Regions from separate parts of the Bacillus sp. AL-1R genome, predicted to be linked through region 3. Evidence: riboswitches for the same ligand, from Rfam matches in the RefSeq annotation. Region 3 holds a riboswitch; each other region holds the start of a gene.
What was found. Region 3 has a riboswitch for S-adenosylmethionine ahead of mtnK (S-methyl-5-thioribose kinase). Riboswitches for the same ligand answer to the same signal wherever they lie in the genome.

Region 1 (7,881 bases), 100 kb from region 3:
ACATTCCTATTCTCAACATCAATTATGGAAAATATTCGATACGGTAAATTAAATGCTACAGATGAAGAAGTAATAGCTGCAGCCAAAGCAGTCCACGCACATGACTTTATTATTAAAATGGAGAATGGCTATGATACGAATGTAAACGAGAGGGGCTCAAGACTTTCATTAGGTCAAAGACAATTAATCTCTTTTGCTCGTGCTCTACTAGCTGATCCAAGAATTTTGATATTAGACGAAGCAACTTCAAATATCGATACACATACAGAGAAGCTTGTTCAAAATGGGATCGAAAAGCTATTAGAAGGTCGTACTTCTTTTGTTATTGCCCATCGATTATCAACAATTCGTGACTGTGACAAAATTATGGTAATCGGAAACGGAAATGTTGAGGAAAGCGGTACACATGAAGAGTTATTGGCATTAAAAGGACATTATTATAAGCTATACATGGCGCAATATAGCTTCATTAATGATGGAGCATAATTGAACTGTTTTAATTAGACTGGGGGTTGCCTCAAAAGTCAGGTTAACTGACTTTTGAGCTGCCCCTTTTTTATTTAGAGTTAGGACATCCATTTTTATGCCAAAAATTTATCATTAGAACTTTAGAAATGAATAATTACAAATTCTTAATATAAGAATTAATTCTATGAATCTTGAAAAGTCAACTTAACAGTAGTAGATAAAATATCTTTATATTCTATTTTTTCCTAATGTTAGAATGATAGTAATGAAAGAAATGATGAATTTGGAGGTAAATTATGAAATTTAATTATGAAATTAATTTGGATGATTATATTGAATTTAATTTACATCATTTAAAACATTCAAAAAGTGTACAAAAGTCATTGCGTAAACAACGAATTACTGTGAGTCTAATTTATTTAGTCATACCATTTATTATTTCTTACTTTTTTAATCAACCTCTATTTGGTTACTTACTTGCCTTCTCGTCAGCTTCAATACTTTGGTTCTGTTATTTTCCAAAATATTTTTACCGTTCAACAAAAAATAAATTGGTTAAGCATATAAATAAAAAAAATGACGAAGCACTATTGGGTGAACATTTACTTAAGGTTGATGAGAATGGGATCAAAGAAATTACACAATCAAGTGTTCATGAAATAAAGTGGGATCATATAGTTGAGATCAAAGGAACAAAGGATTATTTTTATATTTATATTACAAATATGAAAGCCATTATTGTGCCCTTAGAAGCAATAAAAGAGGATATGGATAAACTATTACAATATTATAGAAAAAATAATATTGAACTATTATACTGTTAATAATTAAATCACCCTTATAAATTTGAAAGTTCAAGTTAATTTAATAACTTGAACTTTTTTTGTGAAAAAGTAATAGGGCTATTTTTATTATTTCTTCTTTTTTACTTTGTGGTTCTTTAAGTAAAGAGAACCTTCTTTAAAAGTTCATTTTTAATCAAGAAAGAAGAATTATGATAAAATGGAAAAAAGGAGGGTACTCAATTTGGAGAATTGTATAAAGGTATCAGTTCGAACGCTAGTTGAGTATGCTCATACGGCGGGAAGTATCGATGTAAAATTTAAAAGTTCGGTTTCATTAATAGAAGGAACAAAGGCACATCAAAAAATCCAAAGAGAGTATGGTGAACTGGATGTAAAGGAACGACCTATATCCGGTACCATAACATTTGATCAATTGGTGTTTCAGATAGAAGGCCGCCTTGATGGATTATTACTTAAGGATGATCAATATATAATAGAAGAAATTAAATCAACAATGAAGGATTTGGATGAAGTAAATGAAAATTCATATCCTGTTCATTGGGCTCAAGCAAAAGTTTATGGATATTTTATTTGTGAAGAATTGCAGCTTGAAAAGATTACACTTAGACTTACATATATTAATATTTTGACTGAGCAAAAAATAAGCTTCGATCTTTTATTTACAAAGGATGATTTAACAAATTACATATACAAAATGTTAGACATTTATTATCCTTATGCAAAATGGAAATACGATCATATTGAGTTAAGGAATGAGACAATAAAAGAATTAAAATTTCCCTTTCCTTCATTTAGAAAAGGTCAGAGAAAGCTTGCAGGTGCGGTATATCAAACGATTCAGGAAGGTAATAATTTATTTGCTGTTGCACCAACTGGAATAGGAAAAACGGTTTCAACTATTTTTCCAACCGTTAAAAATATTGGTGAGAATAGTATGAATCGAATGTTTTACTTAACTTCAAAGACGATTACTAGAACTGTTGCGGAAGAAGCATTTAAGCGCATGACAGATCAAGGACTTTGTATAAAGTGTACGACCATTACAGCAAAAGATAAAATCTGTTTTAAAGAAGAGACGATTTGTCAAAAGGATTATTGTGAATTTGCCAATGGTTATTATGACCGGATAAATGATGCTGTTCTTGATATTCTTTCTTCGGAACAAGTGCTAACTAGAGAGAAAATAGAAGAATATGCACGAAAACATACAGTTTGTCCATTTGAATATTCATTAGATTTATTAAATTCTTCAGATGCGATTATATGTGATGTAAATTATATTTTTGATCCTAGAGTATCGTTAAAACGATTATTTGATGAACATAAACGAAGTTCAGTTTTATTAATTGATGAAGCACATAATCTTGTTGATCGGGCAAGAGAAATGTATTCTGCGAGTTTATTCAAATCTAAATTTTTAGAGTTAAAAAATCGATTTAAAAATTTAAAAGATGAACTTTATACTATAATAAATGATGTAAATAAGCGATTTATTGAATTGAGAAAAAAATGGAAGGACGTTGTAACCCCAGTTTCAAAGGACATAGATGGGGATTTAATAGAACTGCTACATACATTTAATGAAATTGTAGAAATAAAGTTACAAGAAATGGACGAGGATGAAAATAAACAACTTCTACTTGATACTTATTTTGAGTCACTCAACTTTGTCAAAATTGCAGAGTTTTTTGATGAAAATTACGTATGTTACTATGAATTATATAAAAGTGAAGTTCATTTAAAATTATTTTGCCTTGATCCGTCTAAAGTAGTAAATGACATTATAAAAAGATTTCGCTCTACAATTTATTTTTCAGCAACTTTAACGCCAATACAATATTTTCAAGATATGCTTGGGGATCAAAGTCGCGATTATACAGTTTCAATCGGTTCTCCTTTTCATAAAGAGCAACTAGAAGTAACAATCGAACCTCTATCAACTCGATATCAAGATCGAGATAGAAATTTAGAAAGATTAATTGATTCCGTGTTTAAAGAAGTTACAAAGAGAAAAGGTAATTATTTAGTTTTTTATCCGTCATATCAATATTTAACTCAAAGTGTAGACTTATTTAAAGAGAAATACCCTAGCATAAAAACAATCGTTCAGGAAAATGGTATGACTGAAATTGAACGAGAAGAGTTCCTTTTACAGTTTGATAGTCAAAATGAGGAAACGTTAGTTGGCTTTGCTGTATTAGGTGGTATATTCTCTGAAGGGATTGATTTAAAGGGCGATCGATTAAATGGTGTCGTAATAGTTGGTGTAGGATTGCCGCAGATTTGTTTAGAAAGAAATATTTTAAAGGAGCATTTTAATTCGGTTGGAAAAAATGGGTATTATTATGCGTATGTCTTTCCAGGTATGAATAAAGTAATGCAAGCTGGTGGAAGAGTTATTCGATCTGAATTAGATGAAGGGACTTTATTACTAATTGATGATCGATATAAGAGTACACTTTATCAAAGTTTATTACCTGATGAATGGAAATGAAAAGCTAATCTTTAAATAACGAAAAAAAAAGATTGATAATTATCAGAGTTTTTAATATACTAGTCAATATAATTTAATAATCTTATCAAGAGTGGTGGAGGGACTGGCCCGACGAAACCCGGCAACTCTAGTGAAAACTAGAAAGTGCTAAATCCTGCAGGTGAAAAACCTGGAAGATAAGAGCGATATGTATATTTTGCGGACATAACCACTTCTTATTTTTTAGGAAGTGGTTTTTTTATTTGACTAAAATGGAGGATTTATAATGACGAACACAAAAGAGGCTTTAAAAACGAATAAAAAATCGATTGAAACAGTAGCTGTTCACGGAAACAAGGGCTATGATCCATTAACTGGTGCGATTAGTTATCCAATTTATCAATCTGCTACATTTAAGCATGCAGGACTAAATCAATCAACTGGTTATGATTATGCAAGATTACAAAATCCAACTCGAGAAGAAGTCGAAAATACTGTCGCAAAATTAGAAAGTGCTAATTATGGTGTTGCTTTTTCAACAGGAAATGCAGCTGTTACTGCAGTATTAAGCTTATTTAAAAAAGGTGACCACCTAATTGTTTCAGATGATTTATACGGTGGTACATATCGCTTATTCGAAGAAATTTATTCGCCATATGGACTTGAGCATCATTTTGTTGATACGACTGAAATTGAAAATATTCTTGATGCACTTAAACCAAACACAAAAGGTATTTTTATTGAAACACCATCAAATCCAATGATGAAAGTAACTGATTTAAAAAGAGTAGTAGAGATTGCAAAAGAAAGAGATATTATTGTGATCGTTGATAATACATTTTTAACACCTTATTTCTTTAGACCAATTGAATTAGGGGCAGATGTAGTTGTTCATAGTGGAACAAAGTATTTAGGTGGCCATAATGATACGCTTGCTGGTTTCGTCGTTACGAATTCAGAGTATACGAATGAACGAATTCGCTATTATCAAAAATCAACAGGTGCAACATTAGCTCCATTTGACTCTTGGTTAATATTAAGAGGAATTAAAACATTACATTTACGTATGGAATATAGTCAAAAAAATGCGATTGTACTTGCGAAGTTTTTAGAAAATCATCCGAATGTTACGGAAGTATATTATGTAGGGTTACCAACGCATAAAGGGTATTCAATTATTAAGGAACAGGCAAATGGATTTGGTGCAATGATTTCATTTAAAGTAAAAGATTTAAGATTAGTTGAACAAGTTTTAGGTAGTGTAAAAGTCATCACGTTCGCGGAAAGTTTAGGCGGGGTCGAATCGTTAATTACTTATCCACATACGCAAACTCATTCAGAAATGCCGGAAGAATTTAAAAGAAAGCTTGGTCTAGATGATCATACATTACGTTTATCAGTGGGAATTGAACACATAGATGATTTATTAAATGACTTAGAAAATGCATTGGGGTGATGAGCATGCAATTTGGAACGAAATTAATTCATAACGGAAACGAAATTGATCAAACAACAGGGGCATTAAGTATACCGATTTATCAGACTTCAACATTTCATCAGTTTGATACAGAGAAATTTGGTAAATACGATTATGCAAGAAGTGGAAATCCAACAAGAGAGGCGTTAGAAAATACAATTGCAAAATTAGAAAACGGTGTACGAGGTTTTGCATTTTCATCAGGAATGGCTGCCATTTCATCAGTATTGTCTTTGTTTTCAGCAGGAGATCATATCGTCATTTGTGAAGATGTTTATGGAGGAACATTTAGAATTGCTACAAAAGTATTAAATCGCTTCGGAATCGATTTTACTTTCGTAGATGCTTCTAAATTACGAGAAATTAAAGATGGAATAAAGCCAAATACAAAAGGGCTATATTTAGAAACTCCATCTAACCCTCTTTTGAAAATTACTGATTTAAGTAGTGCAATCAAAATAGCAAAAGAAAATGACATACTAGTCATAGTAGATAATAGTTTTTTATCACCATATTTACAAAGACCATTAGACTTAGGAGCTGATATTGTCGTTCATAGTGCAACAAAATTTATTGCAGGGCATAGCGATGTAATCGGAGGTCTAGCGGTCGTAAATTCGGAAGAACTTGCAAATGATTTATACACAATTCAAAATTCATTCGGAGCAATTTTAGGTCCACAAGACTGTTGGCTCACATTAAGAGGATTAAAGACACTAAAAGTTCGTATGGATGCATATGAACAAACTGCAACAAAATTAGCAAACTGGCTTTTAGAACAAGAAGAGGTTGAGGATGTTTTTTACCCTGGACTAAAAAATCATCCAGGTCACGATGTGCATTTTGAGCAGGCAACTGGAGGTGGAGCAGTTCTTTCGTTTACATTAAAAACGCTTGAACAAACGACAAGTTTCCTACAATCAGTCGAAAACGTTGCAGTTGCCGTTTCACTAGGTGGAGTTGAGACAATTGTTTCATACCCTGTAAAGATGTCTCATGCTGCTATACCGCTTGATGTTCGTGAAAGATTAGGTGTAAAAGATACATTAATAAGAGTATCCGTTGGTTTAGAAGATGTTGAAGACTTGATTGCAAGCTTCAAAAAAGCATTAAATGCAGGAGTAAGAGAAAAACAAGTAGTGAAGGAATAGGGAAACAAAAATAATTAAAATGTTAAAATTGTCCTACAAACATGTTATTAAAAATCCCACATGGAATTTCTGTGGGATTTATTTTATATTTTTTAATTTTTCGTTTATAACTATGAAAGAAATAATTCCCCGTCACCAATTTCTTCTTGAATTACCTCGGATGCACCAATAAGTGCCAATGCATTCCCAACTAATTGAATAGAATCAGAAAGGACGATTTTTCTTTGTAATTCAAGTAAATCTTTTTTATCTGAAGTGAACAATTGCTTAGAAACGTGATAAGCTACGGAAAATTGACCAGCAGTACCAATCCACATTCCCGACAAGATGTCTCTTTTTCCTTGAAAGATTGGGTCTTTGTCAATCGTGTATAATTTTGATAATGTGATCGTTTCATATAATTGTGCAACTGCTTTAACCCATGTTACAGCAACAATTTTTCTCTCAAGACTCGATTGTAATTCTTTATCTTCTAAATTAGTTTTCTGATAATGATCTTTACCATCCTTTTCCTTTATATTTTCTTCAAGCATATTTTCCATCTCCAATATAAAAAATCAGTTATTTATATAACTATTCAATTTAGTATCATAGTGTTTCTATCTAAAGAGGTATTTTTGTGTTTCAGATAGTAAATTTTTAATTAAAATACGATGAAATACTAATAATGTTAATATTAAATAGATGAAATTAATTAATCTTCAAGTTTGAATTGTCTAATATTGGATAAAAAAGCTAATTGACAGATGCTAATTTCGAATGAAAAGGTTTCACTTTATTAATTAACGAATATTTTTTTGAAAAAATACAGAAAATGTTCGTGTTTTTACTTGAAACGTGTTCTTATTGATGGTATTCTATTTTAGGTTGATTAAATGAAATAATTTGAACCTTATTTGGAGGTATATATAGATGTATGATGTAATCGTTGTTGGAGCAGGACCTGCTGGAATCTTTACTTGTTATGAATTAACGTTAAAAATGCCTGATGCTAAAGTACTACTAGTTGATAAAGGACATGATATTTTCGCTAGACATTGCCCGATTTTACAAAAGAAAATTGAAAAATGTCCGCCTGCTGCAGGTAAAAAAGAATTTTCTGGTTGCTTACCAGCTTGCTCAATTACAAATGGTTTTGGTGGTGCTGGAGCATATTCTGATGGGAAATTTAATATTACAAGCGAATTTGGTGGATGGATGACAGATTATTTATCTGATTCACAAGTAGTAGAATTAATCAAATACGTTGATGAAATTAATTTAAAACATGGTGCGACTGAATCGATTACTGATCCTTTAACAGAAGAAGTTAGAGATATTGAGCGTCGTGGTTACGCAGCAGGACTTAAATTATTACGTGCACAAGTTCGTCATTTAGGAACGGAACAAAATTTAGAAATTCTAAAGAGCATTTATGAGTACTTAAAAACGAAAATAGATATGATGTATAAAACTGAAGTAGAAGACTTATTAACTGAAAAGGTTGAAGGTACTCATATTATAAAG
Region 2 (7,881 bases), 1.3 Mb from region 3:
GGCGCTAAATTACATCCATACATTCGAAGTGGAATCTTAAAATCTATTCCTTACATAGAAAATAATGAACACGTTTTGAAGGATTTATGGGTAATCTATCCAAAAAACAAAAAGCTTTCAATTATAAGTAAAAAATTTATCGAAATCGTGAAAGAAATAGCCACTCAATGATGAGAGGTTATTTTTTTGTCTATTATCTATAAATTGAATGGTCGAATTAGGATAAACGGCCTAAATTAATATTGGTAAAATTTGTTAAAATTATTGATAGGGCAAATAAGCTCAAATGATTTTAACAAAGGAGAAACTATGCAGGAAAGAAATGTAGAACTTGTGGAACTAAATGCAGAAAATTGGTATGAATGCTGTCTCTTAGAGGTATCTGAAAATCAAAAAAGTCACATCGAGCCGAATGCAATCTCGATTGCTCAATCGAAATTTGAAACTTCACTAAAGCCATATGCTATTTATTTTGAAGGTAGGGCGGTTGGATTTTTAATGTTTAATACTACTAAAGAAGAGCTAGATGGATATTGGATTTATAGAATAATGATAGATAAGAATTTTCAACAAAAAGGACTTGGTAAAATTGCAACTCAGTTAATGATCGAGGAAATGATTAAACTAACAAATGCCAAAAGAATTGTTGTAGGATATCATCCTGAAAACTTAGGAGCACATAATTTATATTCAAGTCTTGGATTTATTGATCATGGCGATCGATTTGGTAAAGAAATAGCAGTAATATTAGAAATATAGCATCTTTGAATGTTCCTAAAGAAAGAAGGGATAGCAAGTAAGCTATCCCTAAATTATTGTCTACTTTTACGGAGTATCTTCGTCAACTTTGTACTCTAAAATATCACCTGGTTGACAATCCAATGTCTTACAGATTGCTTCTAATGTTGAGAAACGAACCGCTTTTGCTTTACCATTTTTCAGAATGGAAAGATTCGCCATCGTAATTCCAACTCTTTCTGAAAGTTCTGTTACGCTCATTTTGCGTTTTGCTAACATCACATCAATATTAATAATTATTGCCATACCATCCACCTCAGACCGTTAAATCATTTTCTGATTTTATGTTAATCGCTTCTTGTAGAAGCTGTTGGAGGATCGCAGCAAAAACGGCGATAACTAACGAAGCAAATATGATAATTAGTCCCAATAAACCGATGGGAGGGTCAACTTTTCTCCCTATAAAATGAATGAGTGGCATTCCTAATAAATAGATACTACTAATTGCAATCGCACAGTACTTTATGTTCTTTAACGCCTTTACAGAAATTTCGGAGAATGCTGTGTTGTCGTCAATATAGCGTAAAAGATTGAAAGCCTGATAGAGAGCAAAATAAAAAGGTACAGCAGCTCCATACATTACGAGGAAAACGAGATATTTTATTGCAGTCATATTTGGATACAATTTAGATACGAAATTCGCAATATTTGGGACCAAAAATATACATAAAGCAAGCACTGCAATTCCAACAAGAAAAATAATTGCTTTTAAGAATGTAGTTGAACCTCTTTTACCATTCATATTATATACCTCACTTTTTTAATAACAAGATGAATTTATTATATTATTTATCGATTAACAATAAAAATATGTTGTTTTTTATTTTATTTAGAATGTTATATAAAAGCGCAAAAATACTGAGAATAAATTAAAAGAGTAGATTGAAATGGAATATGAAAGAGAATAGGTGAATTGATTTAATTGTTTTTTTACAACAATTAAAAAACAAAATTAATTTTTTAATATAATAATTACCGATTTGGTTTTAATCGTTAATTTGTTGTATTTAAGGTTTTAATAGAAAGAATCAAGATAAATATATAAGGTAAATGGCTAAAGTATTGTTACTTGTTAGATTTGATAATAAATTATATTGTTTGGAGTAACAAGGTTTTCTACAATAATTTGGAATTAATTCCCAAAAAATACTGAAAAATCGAACATTTAGCAAATGGGTTGACGCGAATTTTTATATCGGTTAATCTTGGTTCAATCAATTTATAAAGTACATACCAAATAATTCTTATCCAGAGAGGTGGAGGGACTTGGCCCTATGATACCTCAGCAGCGGGTTCTATATGAACACTGTGCTAATTCCATCAGGGTATAGCCCTGAAAAGATAAGAAGAGTAGATGAAAAACAAGTCCTCTTCTATCTTAGAAGGGGATTTTTTTCATCTTTAAAACAAAATAAAATTTCTTATCCAGAGAGGTGGAGGGACTGGCCCTATGAAACCTCGGCAGCGGGTTCTTTGTAATACCGTGCCAATTCCAAGGGAGATCCCAAAGATAAGTAGAGTTAGTAAAAACCTCTCAACTTGTCTGTGTTGAGAGGTTTTTAAGAATAAATCTTATGAATGTGGAGCTTAAAGAAGAAGTGTTGGAAATTTTTTGATTATATAACCAAGTATTCTTATGTGTTTAATATGGTTTTTATATTTTCATTTGTTGTTGCCACCAAATTAGGTGTTCTACATATAAACCAGTTTTTAAAAGGGGGAAGATACTGAAAATGAGATTTTTATTTAAAAGATTAACAACTATGATCCTCACGATTTGGATTATTATCACGCTTACTTTTATCATTATGCATCTTATTCCTGGTGATCCATTTGCATCGGATGCAAAATCATTACCTGAGGAAATTGTTAGGAATATGCGGGCTAAATACAATTTAGATGAACCGCTATATGTTCAATACTTACTATATCTTAAAGATTTATTACATTTTGATTTTGGTCCATCTATTCAATCGAAATCGAGAGGGGTAAACACATTAATTGCAGAGGGATTTGGACCATCAGCATTGTTAGGAATTCAAGCATTGTTAATAGCTTGCGTGGTTGGTATTGGATTAGGAACGATTGCAGCGTTAAGGCATAATAGGTTACTTGATTATTTATCAATGTTTATAGCAATCATTGGAATTTCGGTTCCTAGCTTTATATTAGCTCCATTATTAATAAAATATATTAGTGTTCAATGGGGACTCTTACCAGTAGCATCTTGGGGGACCTGGAGTCATTCTATCTTACCGACAATCGCTTTAACGGTAGGTCCAATCGCAATAATTACTAGATTTGTCCGTACTAGTATGATCGAGATTTTAAGTCAGAATTTCATTAAAACTGCAGAAGCTAAGGGTCTTTCAACATTTGAGATTGTCATAAAGCATGGTATACGAAACGCGTTAATTCCAGTTATTTCTTTTATTGGTCCCTTATTTGCAGCTGTCATTACTGGAACTTTTGTAATTGAGAAGATATTTGCCATCCCAGGTCTTGGTAAATATTTTGTAGATAGCATTTTCAATCGAGATTACCCAGTTATATTAGGTACTACTATTTTTTATAGTTTTATATTGATCGGTACGTTATTTGTAATCGATTTATCCTATCGTTTGATTGATCCACGAATAAAATTTGGAAAGGGAGATGAATCATAATGAATCAACCCGAAACGAATCTCGACACTCTCTTTCGCAAGATCGATCGGTCGACTATACAGAAACAAAATATTTCAAGACCCCAGGAAACCTATGCGAATGAGATTTTTAGAAAGATAGCTAAAAATAAACTTGCAGTAGTTGGATTTATTTTACTTACACTCATTATTATCCTTTCAATTGTAGGACCACATATGGTTCCGTATAGTCCAAGTAAACAATCTTTAACTCAAGGCAATTTATCTTTATCAAGCAAACATTGGTTTGGAACGGATGATTTAGGTAGGGATGTTTGGGCAAGAACTTGGGCTGGTGCTAGAATATCACTCATTATCGGATTCTCTGCAGCTTTAATCGATTTATTGATTGGAGTATTTGTAGGGGGAATTTCAGGCTATATGGTTGGCAGAGGTAAAATAGGAGATCGAATCGATAGTGTTTTAATGAGAATTGTGGAAATTCTTTATGGGATACCGTATTTACTAGTTGTAATCCTCTTAATGGTTATTATGAAGCCAGGACTAGGTACGATAATTTTAGCGTTATCAATCACAGGCTGGGTAGGAATGGCAAGAATCGTTAGAGGACAGGTCCTACAATTAAAACAACAAGAATTTATACTCGCTGCACAAAAGCTTGGTACATCACATTGGAATATAATTTTAAAACATCTTATTCCGAATATGATGGGAATTATTATTGTAAATTTAACCTTTACGATTCCTCACGCTATATTTGCTGAATCTTTTTTAAGTTTTCTAGGATTAGGGGTACAGGCCCCGTCAGCAAGCTGGGGTACAATGGCAAACGATTCATTGGGAGTTATTTTAAGTGGACAGTGGTGGAGATTGTTTTTCCCAGGTTTAATGATTTCATTAACGATGTTTGCTTTTAATGCTTTTGGTGATGGATTACAAGATGCATTGGATCCTAAGTCGAATAAGTAAGGAGGGATAAACAGTGAATTATTTATTAAAGGTTAATGATTTACATGTCTCTTTTCGTACAAATGGTGGAGAGATTAAAGCTGTAAGAGGTGTTTCATTCCATGTCGATCGTGGAGAAATTTTAGCCATTGTAGGTGAAAGTGGATGTGGAAAAAGTGTAACAGCACAATCTGTTATGGGGATGATTCCAAAAACTGCTGGAAGCATAAAAGAAGGCGAAATTTCCTTTAAAGGAAAAGACTTAATCAATTTTTCAAAAAAGGAATATCAAAGAATAAGAGGATCTGAAATAGGGATGATTTTTCAGGACCCTATGTCTGCATTAAATCCAACAATGAAGATTGGTAGACAAATAGACGAAGTGTTAATAAAGCATAAAAATCTATCGAAAAAGGAGGCCAAACAAAAAACGATCGAGTTGCTACAACAAGTTGGTATTCCAGATCCGTTTAACCGTTATTCCGAGTATCCACATGAGTTTAGTGGTGGTATGAGGCAGCGTGTAGTAATCGCTATGGCTTTAGCTTGTGATCCTGAATTAATCATTGCAGATGAACCGACGACCGCACTTGATGTAACGATACAGGCACAAATTTTAGATATGTTAAAGACCATCCAAACAAAGAGGAACACTTCTATTATTCTCATAACCCATGATTTGGGTGTAGTTGCAGAAGTAGCAGACCGAGTTGCAGTGATGTATGCAGGAAAAGTGATTGAAAGTGGAACAGTAAATGAGATTTTCGAAAAACCAATACATCCATACACATTAGGCTTACTCCAATCTGTTCCTAGACTTGAAATAGAAGAAACAGAAAGGCTATTACCAATTGAGGGAGCACCTCCGGATTTATTTTCACCGCCAAAAGGATGTCCTTTTGCGCAGAGATGTCCTTATACAATGGAAGTTTGTGTGGAACATATGCCAAAAACTGAATCAATTACAGAGTCTCATCATGTCAGTTGTTGGTTAAACGATCCAAGAGCATTTAAACAGAAAGAACTCACTGGTGTAAGGAGTGAAAATATTGTCTGAGTATGTACTAGAGGTATGTGATATTAAAAAACATTTTAAAGTAGGGCCAAAGAAAACCGTTAAATCGGTTGATGGAATATCATTTGGAATAAAAAAGGGAGAAACGCTTGGGCTTGTTGGAGAAAGTGGAAGTGGTAAATCCACACTCGGACGGACTGTTGTCGGTCTATATGAAGCAACTACAGGCAATGTCTTGTTTGAAGGAAAAAAACTATCAGAATTGGATTCTAAAGGTAAAAAAGAGTTTAACAGACAAGTTCAAATGATTTTTCAAGATCCGAATAGTTCTCTTAACCCAAGGATGAAGGTTGTAGATATAATCGCAGAAGGGATTGATGCTTATAAATTATTAAAAGGAAAAGAGAGAAAAGAAAGAGTATATGAACTGCTTGAACAGGTTGGTTTACATAGGGAGCATGCAGATCGGTATCCACATGAATTTAGTGGAGGTCAACGACAAAGAATTGGAATCGCTAGAGCATTGGCTCTAAAACCATCGTTTATCGTTGCTGATGAAGCCATTTCTGCATTAGATGTATCAGTTCAAGCTCAAGTTATTAATTTACTAAAGGATTTACAAAAAAACGAGCAATTAACTTACTTATTTATTGCACATGATCTTGCAATGGTTAAGCACATTAGTGATCGAATCGGTGTGATCTATTTAGGAAAAATGATGGAATTGGCAGAAAGTACGGCATTATTTAGGGAACCGCTTCATCCGTACACTAAAGCACTTTTATCGGCGATTCCAGTGTCTGAACCAAAATTAAGGGGGACAAAAGAACGCATCGTCCTTTCTGGAGACCCACCGAGCCCATTAAATCCCCCTACAGGATGCCCTTTTAGAACTAGATGTCCAATGGCAATGGATATTTGTGCTGATAAAGTACCTGAGTGGAAAGAAGCTAGCAAAAACCATTGGGTTTCATGTCATTTATTTTAAACAAATTGGAGGTTATCTAATTGAAGAAAAATGCATTCATTCTTATTTCAATATTGATATTTATACTAGGATTAGCTGGATGTGGTAGCAATTCTACTAGTAGTACAGAGGAAAAAGGAAACGATATTAAACAAGAAATCGTAACGAACCTAGCAGGTGAACCTTATACGTTAGACCCTGCCTTTGCATCTGATACAACGTCTTTCTGGGTTATTGATAACTTATACGAAGGTTTGTATCGCTATGATAAGAAAGGCAATGTAGTAAAAGGTGTAGCGAGTAACGTGGATGTTTCCAAAGATGGAAAAACATATACTTTTACAATCCGAGACGGACTTAAATGGTCTAATGGTGATGATTTAACAGCGAATGATTTTGAATATGCATGGAAAAGAGTTTTAAATCCAAAAACTGCGGCTTATGATCCTTCAAGCTTTTATTACATTAAAGGTGCTGAGGAATACAACACTGGAAAGGGATCAATTGAAAGCGTTGGTATTAAAGCAACTGATTCTAAAACACTAGTAATCGAGTTAAAAACACCAATCGAATTCTTTCCTAAAGTATTACTTGGACAAGCATTTTTACCGGTTAACCAAAATGTAGTAGAAGGTAATAAGAATTGGGCGGCTGAAGCCAAAACCATTGTAACAAATGGTGCTTATACATTATCAAGCTGGAAGCATAATAACCAATTAACAATTGAAAAAAGTAATGCTTATTGGGATCGAAAAAATATATCAATTAATAAAGTTCAATTTAAAATGGTTGCTGATGCAACAACTGAGTACCAAATGTTTAAATCAAATGAACTTGATTTCGTAAAGAACATACAAACAGAAGCAATAGAGCAAGAAAAAAATAGTCCAGAATATGTTAATTCAAAGCAATTTAGTGTTTATACATACTCTTTTAATGTAAATGAGAAGCCTTTTACAAATTCAAAAATTAGAAGAGCATTTGCTGAGGCAATTGATCGTGAAGCAATTACAAAAAACATTTCTAAAGGTGGAGAAGAACCAGCTTACGGGTATGTACCTTTTGGCGTAAAGTCTCCTTCAGGAAAGGATTTTAGAAATGAAGCAAATAAATACTATCAGTTTGATAAAGAAGAAGCAAAGAAATTACTTTCAGAAGGTTTGAAGGAAGAGGGATGGAGCAAATTACCAGAAGTAACACTCAAATATAATTCAGAAGGAAACCATAAAAAAATTGCCGAAGCACTTCAAGAAATGTTTAAAGAAAACCTTGGTGTAAAAGTAAAATTAGAAAATCAAGAATGGAAAACTTATATTGATACATTTAAGCAAAAGAATTTCCAACTTGCCCGAATGGGTTGGGGCGGAGATTTCCTTGATCCATATCCTGTTTTAAATCTTTATAGTAAGAACAGCTCAAGTAATTTTACAAATTGGAGCAACCCAAAATTTGATCAATTATTGGAGAAATCGTTAATTGAACAAGATGAAGAAAAACGATATAAGTTAT
Region 3 (7,881 bases):
AGTTGGTGCTAAGTCGAAGTAACCACCTTTATCGTTTAACTCAAGAGTTGGTTCACCTTTTTCATCTAATTTAAATAAGAAGAATTCTGGCTCAGGCCCTAAGTTGAAATCTGTGAAGCCTAAAGCTTCCATTTCTTTTAACATACGTTTTAAGTTATTACGAGGATCTCCTTCAAATGGAGTGCCATCTGCATTGTAAATATCACAGATTAAACGTGCTACTTTTCCTTTTTCAGCAGTCCATGGGAATACTACCCAAGTGTCTAAATCAGGGAATAAATACATATCTGATTCTTCGATACGAACGAATCCTTCGATTGAAGAACCGTCAAACATCATTTTATTGTCTAAAGCTTTTTCAAGCTGACTTACTGGAATTTCAACGTTTTTGATAACCCCTAGTAAATCCGTAAATTGTAGACGTATGTACTTTACGTTTTGTTCTTTTGAAATACGGAAAATATCTTCTTTTGTAAACTTAGCCATTATAAAAGTTCCCCTTTCGTATGCAACAAACAAAATTAGTCTAACACACTTTAAAATAGAAAAGTAGAGCTAAACTACTTCCACTTTTCTATTTTTTTATTTTAAGTTTAGTGATTAGCAGTTTAAATATGTTTCTTTTTCCCATTCTGATACACGTAATCGATAAGCATCCCATTCTTCTTTTTTGTTTTGAAGGAATGAATAAAATACGTGTTTTCCTAATACCTGTTGTAGGAATTCACTGTTTTCAAGTTCTGTCACGGCTTCAAGTAAGCTTCCAGGTAATGTTTCAATACCTTCTGCTTTTCTAGTTACGTCATCCATCAAATACAGGTTTTCACTACGTTCGACTGGAGGCGTTAATTTTCTTTCAATACCATCCAAGCCTGCAGATAATAAAACAGCTAAAGCTAAATAAGGATTTGCAGATGGGTCTGGATTTCGTACTTCGATTCTTGTACCTGCACCTCTTGCAGCCGGTATTCGGATTGTACAAGTACGATTACTTTGTGACCAAGCTACGTAAACTGGTGCTTCATAGCCTGGAACTAAACGCTTATATGAGTTAACTGTTGGATTTGTAACTGAAGCATTTGCACGGGCATGTGTTAAAACACCTGCAATAAATTGTCGTGCTGTTTCAGATAATCCAATTGAATCATGCTGATCATAAAAGGCATTACCATTATCATTTCCTAGACTCATATGACAATGCATCCCTGAGCCATTTTCTCCAAAAATTGGTTTTGGCATGAATGTAGCAACTAAACCATTTTTTTCAGCAATTGTTTTAACTGTATATTTAAATAGTTGAATATTATCAGCTGTTTGTAATCCTGGTGCGTATTTCCAATCAATCTCATGTTGACCGATTGCAACTTCGTGATGTAAAGCTTCAACTTCTAACCCTAAAGCTTGAAGTGCTTTCGTAATTTCACGTCGTATTGTAACTGTTTTATCTAGGGGGGCTACATCAAAATATCCACCATTGTCATTTGGAACTAATTGATTTCCCTCCTTATTAAATAGGAAGAATTCAGGTTCAGGTCCAACATTAAACGAAGTAAATCCCTTGTCAGTCGCTTTTTCAATTGCTCGTTTAAGCACATTTCTAGGATCACCTTCAAAAGGTGTGCCATTTGGATAATGAACATCACAAATGAAGAGTCCAACTTTTTCGATTGTGTCGACTTTCCAAGTATTCAAATCTGGGTAAAGCATCATATCACTTGCTTCAATTTTTGTGAATCCGTTAATACTAGAGCCATCAAACATAGTTTCATTATTAAGTATTTTTTCAATTTGTGTGATTGGTAGTTCTAAATGTTTGAATACCCCTTCTACATCTGTAAAAAATAACTGTACAAATTCAAGACTATGTTCTTCAACACTATTTAAAATCGTTTCCTTTTTCATTTATATTTCCCCCCATATAAATATAAAAGCTAGAATAATCCGGACTTAATCAATAACTTAATGAAAGAATCGAGACATATCTCCTTGTCGTAAAGAAGTTCTACCTAACTTACCATTTTGATATAACTCTTGACGAAGCATTTTTCGAAGCTGTTCATCTGATATTGATTTTTCAACAATGACTTGTTGAACGACTGTTTCTTTGGATTTTTCTGACGATTTTAAATTGAGTACTTCTTTAATTCCTGCTAAATTTAAGCCTTGTTCTATAAAAGTTTTTATCTCTAACAATCGATCGACATCATTGAAAGAAAATAATCTACGATTTCCTTCAGTACGAGCAGGACGAATTAAATCATGCTCTTCATAATATCGAATTTGTCTTGCAGATAATTCAGTTAACGAAATGACTATTCCGATTGGGAAAAGTGGCGTTGAGCGTCTTACTTGATCATTCATAGCAATGCTCCTTTCGTTCATCTATTTGTATTTTAATTCATGTTAGATAATCTGTCAATACGATGTTAGAAAATCTAACATGAAAATATTTGTTTTTTATACTATGCAACATTAGAAAAAATTCTACTATTTTATTAAAAAAAATAATCTCCATTAGTTTGGAGATTATAACGATTTGTATTCTCTTCAATTATGATTAAACACGTACTTGTTCTTCGGTCAAACTTCTTTATTAAGTTCTTCAGTACATCTTAAGTAATTAGCACATTTTTCTTTGAAACACTTCGTTACTGTCCCTGGTTTAAGTTGATCTTTAAATTTCTCATAGCAATAACATACTTCATCAATCTGTTTTGCTCCATTCTTACGACCAAAAACTATTGGTCCGATATCAGAAGGTTTTATATTTTCTATTCTGTTATCTTCTTTGAACTGATCTAAACAAGACTTACAAATACAAGATTTTCTTACCTCTTCTTTTGGTAATTGATCAAAGATTTCTCTTGGAAAATACTCATCATTACACCAACAAGTCTTTCCACTTGAGCACTTATTCCCATTACCACACATGGGACAGAGCTTAATTGCCATTAGATCCCCTCCTCAATCATGTGCTCTTTTATAGCCTACTAACTCTGCGGATCGTGCCGAACTAATTAATTTTTTAGCTTCACACTATAAAGACTTTTATGTAGTTTTTTAGCTTAATAGATTATAAATCTATAAAATAGGCTTCATCTACACTCTTTATCTCTTTGTTTTCCCATAACCATAGAACCCCTTGTGTAGATGATAACGCTAGCCATTCTTCCTCCATTTTTTGGATACGATTTCCCCTGTGCGTACCGGGTAATGATCAGTTTCTTCGATTATATTTATTAGCTAATAGAATTTGAATTAAAAATGATTTCACTCCATCTTCAGTAGAATTTTTAAGGATTCTCTAGTTCATATTACCACAAAATGCCAGTATGCTTAATTCAGCTAAAGTACTAATTCGTTTAATTAGAACATCTTTTTCATGATTAATAGAAGGTGTGCTGAAAAAAGCCAATCCATACTGTAAAGGATTGGCCTATTTTATCTTATGTTATTCAAAGTTTTACCTATTGTTTCTTATATTAATAGAAAATTCTAGTTCACATAATCTAATAGTTCGAAACTATATAACTATTTCCTAGGGAAGAAGTGTAATCCAATCATTCTTCAACCGATTAAAATTTCCTCAATCATGCGAGGGACTTTTTCGTTGAATCAAATTAAGATTGCTCCCAACTTTTAAACGTTTCCTTATAATCGCTAGAAATAATTCCTTTTTCCGTAATAATAGCCGTTATTAATTCATTCGGTGTCACGTCAAACGCTGGGTTTAGTACATCGATGCCTTCCGGTGCAATTTGTACATTTCCGATATGTGTTACTTCAGTACGATCGCGTTGTTCGATGACAATTTCATTCCCTGATTCGATTGATAAGTCAATTGTTGATAAAGGTGCGGCTACATAAAATGGGATTTGGTAAAAGTTAGCTAAAATCGCTAATTGTAATGTACCAATTTTATTTGCAGTGTCTCCATTTGCGGTAATGCGATCTGCTCCAACAATAACGGCATCTACTTTTTTATTTTGCAATAAATAGCCGACCATATTATCAGTTAGTAATGTAACAGGGATACCACTTTGGTTCAATTCCCAAGATGTTAGTCTTGCTCCTTGAAATACTGGTCTTGTTTCTGTTGCATAAGCTGATATTTCCCAGCCTTTTTCTTTTGCTAAATGAAGTGGGGCTAAGGCTGTTCCGTATCGACTTGTTGCAATACTCCCTGCGTTGCAATGAGTTAATACTGCTGCCCCGTCATGTAGTAATGTTAAAGCATTTTCACCTATTCTCTTGCAAGTTGCCTCGTCTGCTATATGTAATTTAATCGCTTCTTCCATGATGATTAATTTAGCTTCGGCTACAGTCACTGCTTCTTTACTAGTTTTAATTAGTTTTTCAACAGCCCATGCTAAATTTACTGCCGTTGGTCTAGCACTAATTAATTCATCCGCTAATAATCGTGCTTGTTGATGAAATTCATCAATTTGTTCAGTTTCAAGTTCTCGAACACCTAAATAAAGTCCATATGCAGCTGCCAAACCAATCGCTGGTGCTCCTCTTACTTGTAATTTTACGATTGCTTCACGTACATCAATTAATGTCGTTGCATCAAAGTAGTGAATTTCAGTAGGTAATTTTGTTTGGTCTAAAATTTTTAAACTTTCACCGTTCCATTGTAATGATTCAGGTATTTGCTGTAATGTAGTCATCAATAATTACTCCAATCCGTTAAGTAAATTCCTAATATTCCTAATAGTAAATCTATTTTTTATGCAATGAACTCCGAATATTAAGACTTTTTTCTTTGCATAAATTTTTTGATGGTGTTCAAGGGAATCAAAGTCTTCAACATGAGCTAGACCGATGCTTCTTCGGATTAATTCACATCCAATAACCCCAATTGCATCTATCCAATATCCTTCCAGTTTTTCTTTAATTAGAGCTTTTTGGTTAAATGGTCTAACACTATGCTCTTCCCATAGTTGAGTAAATGTTTCATTAAACACTTTTTCGATGGTTAAAATATGATCGAAAATTTCGTCTTTTAATTCAGTACGGCTGAACAGTTGAAACAGTAAATTTGCTTGAATTTGCCCTAAATCAAATCCGATTGGTCCGACAAATGCAAATTCAGGGTCAATGACTTTTGTTTCTGTTGCAGATGCGAAAATGCTTCCCGTATGTAAATCACCATGTAATAACGCTTCTTTTTTCGATAAGAAATCTAATTTTAGTTTTGCCACCTCAAGTTGTAGATCTGCATCATTCCATAGCACTTGAATTTCGTCTGTTAATTCTTCTTCAAAACTATTTGTTTCACTATTAAAAAATGGATCTGTGAAAACAAGATTTTCTGTTATATCACATAATTCAGGATTATTAAAAAGATACTCTAACTCTTTTTTCTTAGCAGGTGAAGCTCCGAAATCTGAAGTGTAAAATAATGATTTTGCTAGAAATTCTCCGATATGTTCAGCTAAAAACGGATAGCTTTTCTTCTCAATAAGTCCTTTTCGTAAAATTTGCAAGTGTGAAAGATCTTCCATTACAGTTACAGCTTGCTCTTCATCATGCGCTAAAATTTTTGGTGCATGCAATGGGATTAACTCATTGTATATTTTTGTCGCATTACTTTCGATCGTAGCTCGCTTTAAAGTAAGTGGCCAGCTTTCACCGACAACTTTTGCATATGGTAGAGCCTGCTTTATAATTAACCCTTTCTCGCTTCCTAATGGTTTAACTCTAAACACTAAATTTAAATTTCCATCCCCGATTTCTATACTTTCACAACGTTCATTTTTAAAATAGCCAAGTTTTTGTAAATAAGTAATCGCAGTTTGTTCTGTTAAAGGTCTATATTCTTTTCGTTCAATAACAGTCACTAAATTCATCCCCTTTGAATTTTGCAAAATAAAAAGCCTCTTTTCCGAGACGAAAAGAGGCAATACTAATTGGCTTTCGTCTCTTATCTACCAGAAAATTTCTTTTCTGTTGGAATTAGCACCGTGCCTTACTGAGCATTTAAGCTCAAGGCGTAAATAATACGCCCCATTTCACAATGGTATTACGGTCGGTTGCTGGGCATCGTCGGGCCAAATCCCTCCGCCTACTCGAAATAAGAGTTCGCATATTTGATTTTATAATCGTATTTTAGTTTATACATTTTTAATTTGTCAATTACTTTTTTGAAACTTTTTGTAAATTTCTTCTTTTCTGTCTTCAAAAATAGGGATTGTACCTCGTATTTCGTCTACTTTTTTCGGATCAATTTCACCAAAAACAATTTCTTCATTCACGCTACCTTTGGAAATTACTTCACCCCAAGGGTCAATAATCATAGATCCTCCACCAAATGTGTTCGCTAAATCTTTCCCTACCCGATTACACGCAACAACATAACACTGATTTTCGATTGCTCTTGCTTTTAATAAAATTTCCCAATGATTCATTCTTTGAATTGGCCATTCGGCAACGAAAAATAAAACTTTTGCACCTTTTTGCGAATGAGCGCCAATCCATTCTGGAAAACGCAAATCATAGCAAACAAAACCTGCAGCCGTTAATCCATCGATTTCAAACAGACCATCTGTTTTTCCTGATTGAAGATAGTGATGCTCGTTCATTAACTGGAATAAATGAACTTTGTCATACGATTTTACAACCTCGCCAGTATTGTTAATCACAATTAACGTATTCGTAACACCATTTTCTCTAGCAATAGGGAACGAACCAGCAATCAATAGTACATTATTCGATTTTGCAATGGACTGAAGTTCAGAAATAATTGCTTCTTGTTCACCTGTGTGCAAGTCAATTTCTTTTAGACAATAGCCCGTTGTCCATAGCTCAGGTAATACGATTACACGAATATTTTCTTTCAGTGCCTCGTTTATTTGCGTTCTTATTTTCTCTAAATTAGCCTTTGATTCTCCTAAAATAACGTCACATTGAATACACGCAATTTTAATCACAATTTATTCACCCTATTCTAAATTTTATAGACATTTTTACATCGAGCATATATGATGGTGAAAGTTATTGCAACAGTCGTTCATGAAAATCATTCGATTAAGAAACGATTTATTAAATTAATTTTATTATATTTTTGGAGTGATACACTTGAATCATAGTAAACTATTAAACAATTTACCAAAACAATTTTTTGCATCACTAGTTCAAAAAGTGAATCAGTCAATCGGTAATGGTCATGATGTCATTAATCTTGGTCAAGGAAATCCAGATCAACCTACACCTGACCATATTATTAAAGCACTACAAAAATCTGTTGAAAACCCTTTAACTCATCGTTATTCTCCGTTTAGAGGATTGAGCTCTTTAAAAAAAGCTGTTGTCGAATTTTACAAACGAGAGTATGATGTTGATTTAGACCCAGAGGAAGAAGTAGCCATATTATTCGGTGGTAAAGCTGGATTAGTTGAGCTACCACTTTGTTTATGTGACCCAGGAGATACAATTTTAGTACCTGACCCAGGCTACCCAGACTATTTATCTGGTATATCCCTTTCCAAAACAGTACCATACATGCTCCCATTACTTGAGCAAAATCAATTTTTACCAGATTATCAATTAATTCCTCATGATGTTTTGGATGCTAGTAAAATATTATTTATCAATTATCCAAATAATCCAACAGGTGCTATAGCAACAGAAGAATTTTTTAAAGAAACAGTTGAGCTTGCAAAAAATAATAATATTACAGTTTGTCATGATTTTGCATATGGTGCATTTGGTTTTGACGGCAAAAAACCTTTAAGTTATCTTCAAACACCAGGAGCAAAGGAATGCGGGATTGAAATCTATACCCTTTCTAAAACTTATAATATGGCGGGTTGGAGAATCGGTTTTGCAGTTGGAAATAAAGAGGTCATTTCAGCAATTAATCTATTACAGGATCATCTT
Region 4 (7,881 bases), 290 kb from region 3:
TACAGATGCCTTCATTACTTCAGCACTTTGTAATACTTCAGCAACGATTAGCTCATTATTATTAAAAAGTCTTCCAACTTCATCCATTCCAGTCATAAGTGGGCCATTAATAATATTTAACGGTGTGTCACCACGATCGAGACAAGCTTGAAGATCTTCTATTAACCCTTGCTTTGATCCTTCAACTACACACGCGGCTAATCTTTCTTCAATTGGAAGTTGTTCTTTTGGTTTTTCTTCTTTCTTTACTGAATTTCTAAAATGCTCTACAAATTTATCTAATGTTTCTTGTGACGTATGAAATAATAAATTCTCAGCTAGCTCACGTTCTATAGCAGGAATTGAAGCAAATCGTTCTAGTTTCTCAGTATTTACGATCGCGTAATCAAGTCCAGCTTTTGTAGAATGATATAAGAAAACTGCATTTAACACTTCACGCCCAGCATTTGGTAATCCGAATGAAATATTACTTAAACCTAAAATCGTTAAACACTCAGGAAATTCATCCTTAATTAGTTTAATGCCATCAATTGTCGCTTTTGCTGAACCGATATATTGCGTATCACCTGTTCCAACAGGGAAAACAAGCGGATCAAAGATAATGTCTGTTGCACGAATTTTATATTTTTGAGTTAATAGTTGATAACTTCTTTTTGCAACTTCCAATTTTCTCTCTGCCGATACAGCCATCCCATCTTCATCAATCGTACCAACAACGACTGCAGCACCATATTTATGAATGAGAGGTATAATTTTCTCAAATCGTTCCTCTCCGTCTTCAAGATTTATCGAATTAATAATTGCTTTACCTTGAATATAAGTAAGTGCTAACTCAATTACTTTTTCATCAGTTGAATCAATCATGATAGGTACTTTTACTTTATTAACTAGCTGCTTTAGGAAATTTTCCATATCTTCAACTTCATCACGATCAGGATCTGCCATACATACGTCGATGACATGGGCACCCTTTTTCACTTGAGCTCTAGCAATCTCTGAAGCATCTTCAAATTTTCCATCAGCTATTAAATTTTTAAATTTACGAGATCCAATAACATTTGTTCTTTCACCGACGAAAAGTGGTCTCATACTATCGTCATAACAAAGTGATTCTAAACCACTAACCGCATGTTCTTCTCTTTTTTTAGGTTGACGAGGCGTTATGCCACTCACTGCTTCTTTCATTGCTCTAATATGATCAGGTGTCGTTCCACAGCACCCACCTATAATATTGATCCAACCTTGTTCAGCAAAATCACGTACTTTGTGCGCTAAAGATTCTGGTGATTCATGGTAATGTCCATCTTCATCTGGTAAACCAGCATTTGGATAACATGAAACAAATGTCTCAGATAGCTCTGACAAGGAACGAACATGATCCCTCATAAATTCAGGTCCTGTTGCACAGTTTAATCCAACTGAAATTGGAGAAATATGTTCAATTGCTAAGTAAAAAGCATCAATTGTTTGACCTGCTAATGTTGTCCCCATCGGTTCAATCGTTCCTGAGATCATAACTGGTAATTTTTTATTTAATTCGTTAAATGCATTACTAATTCCGATACAAGCTGCTTTCACATTTCTCATATCTTGACAAGTTTCAACTAATAAAACATCTACACCACCGTTAATTAAGCCAGTTGCTTGACGTTTATATGCAGTAATTAATTCATCAAAAGTCACACCACCTGTTACGCTGATTGCTTTTGTTGTTGGACCCATCGCACCTGCTACATATACCTCTTTACCAGATGCTAAAACTGCTTGCTTTGCAATCTTTGCCGCAATTTCATTTAGTTCAATATCTAAATGTTGCAAATTATAATCAGATAAAACAATATTTGTTGCTCCAAAAGTGTTTGTTTCGATAATGTCAGACCCAGCGGCTATATACTCCTCATGAATTTCTTGTATTACATCCGGTCTTGTAACAACTAAATATTCGTTACAGCCTTCGTATTCTTCTCCACCAAAGTCTTCTGCTGTTAAGTCTCTTTGCTGGATCATCGTTCCCATTGCTCCATCAAGAAGTAATATTTTTTCTTTTAATGCTACATCTAAAGTTTTCATAGTTGGATCTCCTCTTTATTGCTGCTTTTAGTAAATTGAATTAAGTCCTCTGTTATTTCATACTTCAAAAATGGAGTGATAAAATAAATCCCGTTAAATTTATCCTTAACATAATCAATTAGCTCTTTCGCAATTTGTTTACCTTCATCAACTGCTCTTTCTGGTTCAACTGATGAAATTCTATTTCTTACCTCTTCTGATAAAGTAATTCCTGGTACTTCATAATGGATAAAATCAGCATTTTTCTTACTAACTAGTGGCATAATTCCAATAAAAATTGGCTGTTTTATATGACGTGTTGCCTCATATAATTTATCAATCGTTTCAAAATCATATATTGGCTGTGTTAAAAAATAATCCGCACCCGCCTCGACCTTTTTCTCAAGCCTTTTAATTGCTGCATCAAATTTTCGGACATTCGGATTAAAAGCAGCAGCGACTGAAAATCTTGTTCCATTTCCTAAGCTCTTACCGGAATAAAGTCTACCTTCATTCATTTCTTTAATCATTCGAATCAGTTCAAGTGATGCTACATCATAAACTGAAGTTGCACCTGGAAAATCTCCTACCCTTGCTGGATCACCTGTTATAGCTAGAACCTCATTTAATCCTAAAGTTGCTAACCCCATTAAATGAGATTGGAGTCCAATCATATTCCGATCTCTACAAGTTAGATGCGTCAAGACCGGTACATCCAGTCTTTGAAGCAGGGATGCCATCGCCACATTCGAAATTCTAGGTGAAGCTAAAGGATTATCTGCTAAGGTGATTGCATCAGCCCCTGCTCTATGTAATGCCTTCGCTCCTTCAAAAAACTTTCTTGTTTGTAATGTTTTTGGCGGATCTAGCTCTGCAATGATTGTCGTTTTATTTTTTGCCTTTTCTGCTAGCGTTTCATTCTTTTGCTCTACTTGCTTTGGAATTGTAATTTTAATTGCTCTGTTTTTCACTTCTTTTTTTGTAACAGGCTGTAAAGTATCAATCTTACTTCGTAAAGCAGCGATATGCGCTGGTGTTGTACCGCAGCATCCACCGATTAATCTTACACCTTGTTCAATAAATGGTTTTGCCATATCTTCAAAATATTCTGGATTCGATTTGTATACGTATTTCCCCTCAGTGTATAGCGGTAATCCTGAATTTGGGAATGCCGATAAATAACCATTTGTCGGTAATGAAACTGTATTTAATGACTCCAGCATATGAAGAGGTCCAAGATGACAATTGATTCCGACTACATCTGCACCTAAATCTACTAAATTAGGAAGAATTTTTTCAATATATTGCCCACTTTGCATGACGCCAATTTCTTGTAGTGTTACTTGGGCAATGATTGGTAAATCGGTTCTTCCTCTTAATAGATTGACAGCATCATATAATTCATTTTCATCATAAAATGTTTCAAGCATAATCCCATCTACGCCTTCTTCTAGTAAGGCTGAAGCTTGCTCAAGTATCATCATCTCACGTTCTAAAGCTGTCGTAAAAGTAGAACCTACATATTTCATTCCACCGATCCCACCAATTACTAAAGCTCTTCCTTTTGAAGCCGCTCTAGCATTTCTAACAGCCATTTGATTGATTTGCTTAACAAGCTTCTCCAAACCATATTGTCTCAGTTTTCCGGCATTAGCACCGTATGAATTAGTTTGAATCACTTCTGCGCCAGCATCTATATATTGTTCATGTATATGAATGATCCGATCACGCTCAGTAATATTAAGTTCTTCAAAACAACTGTGAAGTCCGCCAGAGTACAAAAGTGTTCCCATTGCGCCATCACCTAAAACAATTCCATCCTTTAACTTTTCCAATAAGCCCATTCAATCACTTCCCGTTTATATAAAATAAAAAACGCCATTCTCTCAACAAAATGAGAGAATGACGTTAAAGTACAGATTACGCCTTATCTCTCATGTTTTAAACATGCTGGATTTAGCACTTTTTAGCTTTCGCTAAAGTTGCCGGGTTTCATAGGGCCAGTCCCTCCACCGCTCTCGATAAGGATTATTTAGTTGTTATATTGAATATAAAACAGTTTACTATATTTATATGTTAAAGAAAAGACATTTATGGAAAGATTTTCAAAAATAAATATATTTTGTTAACATAATAGTATTATTTAACTATTTTTATAATGTGCTAGTGCTAATAGCGGATAAATTTCATTATAGCTATGATAGTGGATATAAAACTGACCGGGTAAGCCTAATCCTGTTGGGTAAGTTAATGCTTTATTAGTCAAATCAGTTTGATTCGTTAAAAATTTAATTCCTTTTCTAATTACTTCATCTTCTTTATTGCGAATTGAAAGTAAAGCATCAACTGCCCAGGCTGTTTGACTAGGAGTACTATATTTTAAAGGAACATATTTATTTTTAACAGCTGAAAGACCCGATTCTCCCCACCCTCCGTCTTCGTTTTGAATACTAACTAACCATTTCTCAGCTTTTTTAATTGCCTCATGATTTTTAGGAATCCCTACTGCTCTAAGACCAGTAATCGCTGCCCAAGTTCCATAAATATAACAAATTCCCCACCTACCATACCAGCTGCCATTTCTTTTTTGGTTTTTTAAAAGCCAATCAACTGCCTTTTTCACAATCGGGTCATCGTTTGAAATGGACGTATAATATCCAATAAATTCTAAAATGCGACCTGTTAAATCTGCAGTGGAAGGATCAATGATTGCATCTTTTGCATTTTCAATTGGCACAAATGTTAGCCACTTATTCGTTACATTTTTTTCAAATGCTCCCCAACCACCATCTTCATTTTGAAGTCCAAGTAAAAAATGTACCCCTCTTAACCAACGATCATGAATTGTGGATTGATCTAAAGCGCTTCTTGCTAATGCCCTTAAAGCAGCACCAGTATCATCATTATCTGGGATAAAAGAATTAACATCGGAAAAACCCCAACCACCAGGACTTACATTTTTAACATGAATCTTCCAATCACCAATACTATTCTGTTGTTTTTTAATTAAGTAACTTATCGATTTCGATACAATCGGATCACTTACTTTGTAACCAGCTTCTTGTATGGCATATGACAATAATGCAGTATCCCAAACTTTTGATGGCGAATTTTGAATATGAATTCCTGCTTCAGTATCAGCTGCATATGAAAGAAGTCCCTGTAGCGCATTTTGAATAACAGATGAAGTAGTTTCATAGCCTAAAGCCATTAAGGCATAAATCATATAAAACGTCGAAGTAGCATAGCTATAAAAAGTTCCATTTGTTTCAATACGATCAAGCATAAAGTTCTTTGCCTTTTCATATCCCTTTTGCTGAAAATAAAGAGGATATGAAGCTAACTTCTTTCCTTCTTCAAGTAAAAATTGATAAAAACTCCCTCGTTCTTCATAAAACCAATCTACCTCACTAGTTTCCATAAGATGATCGATATTTAGATCGTCATCCAATTTCACTTTAAATCGCTTATTTATACAAATGATCATTGGAACTAAATGAACTCTAGCATAATTGCTTAAATCAAATAAACTTAACGGTATTTTATCTGGCAGTAAAAAATAACTCATCGGAAAGTAAAATAATTTGGGATACTCAATCAAACCATGAGTAGCCAGAATCACCTTTAACATAAAATGTGTTTTTTTAATACCACCGTTTTCACGAATAAATTTTTCAGCTTTTTTCATACTTAAATGTTCTTTTGTATACTTTTTTGAGATTAATAAAGCTATGTAAGCTTGTACCGTTGCATTTAAGTTTCCTTCTTTTTCATCTTCGTATAATTTCCAGGCTCCATTTGGATATTGAAGATTGATGATTCGATCAATAATCCCGTCCATTACCTTTTGATTTTTGTATTCAAGATCATTCATTAATAAAATCATAAAACTATCCGTCATTAATGAACCTTCAAAACAAAATTCCCAAGTTCCATCTTCATCTTGTTTTGTTCTTAATCGTTTGATCCGCTCATCAATATTTCGTAAAACAATATTTTCGAGGTCCATTTTACCACCTCAGTTCAATTTTTTTCTAGCTGATGGTATTTCCCCATCCTTGTTGAATGGTCCATTTTAATTTCTTCTTGTTCAACATTACCTTCCATGTTTATTTTTTTACTAAAATAAACAATCGAAATAATAAATGCTAGAAAGCTAAATGGTAAAACAATTATTTTAAATCCGAACCACGTAAAAGAATGTAAAATATGAAAATAACTACCTAATAATAAGCAATAAGTAAGTAATATCAGGTCGAACACAATTACACCCAAAAATGATTTTACTATTTTTATTAAAAAAGGATTCATCTAGATCACACTCCTTTACTAATCTATGATTTAAATGTGAAATAATACGAATTTTTCTGTGTAATTAGTACCTGTTACTCTGGAAAACTACAATTTATTATGGGAATTTCATGAAAAAAATTTACTATAAAAATTCCCCCCTAAATTATTTAAATCTGAGAAATCTATTTAATGTCTAATCAAAATCTATTAAAAGTGAATATAGTGAGAGTAATGATAGAAAGGAGTGTTTTATACGATGGCAGCAGAATTTAATGATTTTAAAGAATTAATAGAAGAAATTCAAGAGATGATTGCAGCAGCTAATCTAGATGGCTCAATCAATTTTAATTTTTTCAACATTGAAATCAAAAAGAATCGCGTCCAAGTCGAACAAAGAGCTGAAGGCGGAGGACAAATTAATCGAAACGTTGGCATGAATGCAAATCAAGGCGGTCAAAACGCTAGAAACAATAGCCAAACATCAAATGACCATTCGCAATTTGCAGATGGAAATGGTAGAAGCGGTATTGCTGGTAAAAATAATGATGAATTAGGCGGACAACAAGGAATTAAAATCAGAGACAGCAAAATAAAAAGAAGCAAAATCAGAACAGATTCCGAACACAACGAAGGTTCAGAACCTGAAGAAGCAAACGGTGAACAATTCCAATTGCCAAGATTAAATAGACTAAATAGGACAGAATAAATGACTTTATTACTTACCTTAAGTTCAAAAAGCCATCGCTTTATATTGAATTTTTAAAGTGTGGACAAGCTTTAGGTGACGAATGAGTGAATCAAGTAAAAAACCCACAAGGATCATTAATTCCCTAGTGGGTTTACTTTTTTATGTATACGATTTCAGTTTAAAATTCTGGTAGATTACTCAAATTATTGTCTGCAATACCATCCGGTTCACTTCTTAAGATGTCACGACCATACTTATGGATTACGTCAACATGTGCTAAATTTCCACTCTTTGCTTCTTGTAAGGCTTGAAGATAATCTAGTTCACGATTTAAATTTGTTTTGAAACCAATTAAATCACCATCTTCATTTTTGCGAACTGCAACAATATGTTCCTTGTCTTGGTTAACTGTTTCGTCTACGTGCATTTGTTCGTCATCACTTTGATTTCTATACATTTCATATGCTTCTTCAAATCGATCTTGAGTCACTTTTTTTATCCTCCTTTTATCAATAGCCTTGCCATTGATGGTGGATGTAAAACAAATTTGTGTGCCAGATGAAGGAGAGTTTTAATTTTTAATAAAAAAACTGAATTAATAGTCTATTTATTATAATCGATCTTTATCTTCAAAGAACTGTTTCATAATTGACTTTTTCTTCAACTAATCCCTTATTTTGTACTATATTAGAACTTGCATTGACCTACATTCACTCAAATAAATGCACACTCAATCTATTTTAACAGTTCGTTACATATATTTTTTACCCATTCATGTTGATGATTCCAACATTTCCACACGTCATTCATCCATTTAATAAGCATTTTGTCGCGATTTTCTCCTGGTTGTT

Region 1: another riboswitch for S-adenosylmethionine. It lies ahead of ACSBO6_RS07995 (trans-sulfuration enzyme family protein); the one in region 3 lies ahead of mtnK (S-methyl-5-thioribose kinase).
Region 2: another riboswitch for S-adenosylmethionine. It lies ahead of ACSBO6_RS15240 (ABC transporter permease); the one in region 3 lies ahead of mtnK (S-methyl-5-thioribose kinase).
Region 4: another riboswitch for S-adenosylmethionine. It lies ahead of ACSBO6_RS09895 (bifunctional homocysteine S-methyltransferase/methylenetetrahydrofolate reductase); the one in region 3 lies ahead of mtnK (S-methyl-5-thioribose kinase).

Annotation. Positions count from the first base shown of each region.
Region 1 covers NZ_CP197469.1:1,715,267-1,723,147, forward strand. The annotation lists gene ACSBO6_RS07980 (ABC transporter ATP-binding protein) at 1-486, shown strand, start outside; gene ACSBO6_RS07985 (YcxB family protein) at 765-1,292, shown strand; gene ACSBO6_RS07990 (ATP-dependent DNA helicase) at 1,495-3,768, shown strand; SAM riboswitch class I at 3,848-3,951, shown strand; gene ACSBO6_RS07995 (trans-sulfuration enzyme family protein) at 4,034-5,203, shown strand; gene ACSBO6_RS08000 (trans-sulfuration enzyme family protein) at 5,209-6,375, shown strand; gene ACSBO6_RS08005 (hypothetical protein) at 6,486-6,908, opposite strand; gene ACSBO6_RS08010 (NAD(P)/FAD-dependent oxidoreductase) at 7,288-7,881, shown strand, end outside.
Region 2 covers NZ_CP197469.1:3,168,098-3,175,978, reverse strand. The annotation lists gene ACSBO6_RS15260 (LysR family transcriptional regulator) at 1-171, shown strand, start outside; gene ACSBO6_RS15255 (GNAT family N-acetyltransferase) at 310-759, shown strand; gene ACSBO6_RS15250 (helix-turn-helix domain-containing protein) at 826-1,044, opposite strand; gene ACSBO6_RS15245 (DUF2975 domain-containing protein) at 1,055-1,540, opposite strand; SAM riboswitch class I at 2,040-2,146, shown strand; SAM riboswitch class I at 2,217-2,315, shown strand; gene ACSBO6_RS15240 (ABC transporter permease) at 2,532-3,464, shown strand; gene ACSBO6_RS15235 (ABC transporter permease) at 3,464-4,411, shown strand; gene ACSBO6_RS15230 (ABC transporter ATP-binding protein) at 4,425-5,447, shown strand; gene ACSBO6_RS15225 (ABC transporter ATP-binding protein) at 5,440-6,393, shown strand; gene ACSBO6_RS15220 (peptide ABC transporter substrate-binding protein) at 6,414-7,881, shown strand, end outside.
Region 3 covers NZ_CP197469.1:1,818,919-1,826,799, reverse strand. The annotation lists gene glnA (type I glutamate--ammonia ligase) at 1-486, opposite strand, end outside; gene ACSBO6_RS08605 (glutamine synthetase family protein) at 601-1,902, opposite strand; gene ACSBO6_RS08600 (MerR family transcriptional regulator) at 1,960-2,361, opposite strand; gene ACSBO6_RS08595 (cysteine-rich CWC family protein) at 2,581-2,952, opposite strand; gene ACSBO6_RS08590 (hypothetical protein) at 3,074-3,187, opposite strand; gene mtnA (S-methyl-5-thioribose-1-phosphate isomerase) at 3,621-4,670, opposite strand; gene mtnK (S-methyl-5-thioribose kinase) at 4,677-5,843, opposite strand; SAM riboswitch class I at 5,924-6,083, opposite strand; gene ACSBO6_RS08575 (carbon-nitrogen family hydrolase) at 6,135-6,929, opposite strand; gene ACSBO6_RS08570 (pyridoxal phosphate-dependent aminotransferase) at 7,075-7,881, shown strand, end outside.
Region 4 covers NZ_CP197469.1:2,104,680-2,112,560, reverse strand. The annotation lists gene metH (methionine synthase) at 1-2,070, opposite strand, end outside; gene ACSBO6_RS09895 (bifunctional homocysteine S-methyltransferase/methylenetetrahydrofolate reductase) at 2,067-3,893, opposite strand; SAM riboswitch class I at 3,974-4,077, opposite strand; gene ACSBO6_RS09890 (terpene cyclase/mutase family protein) at 4,193-6,058, opposite strand; gene ACSBO6_RS09885 (hypothetical protein) at 6,073-6,360, opposite strand; gene ACSBO6_RS09880 (hypothetical protein) at 6,599-7,048, shown strand; gene ACSBO6_RS09875 (DUF3892 domain-containing protein) at 7,209-7,487, opposite strand; gene ACSBO6_RS09870 (DUF5946 family protein) at 7,766-7,881, opposite strand, start outside.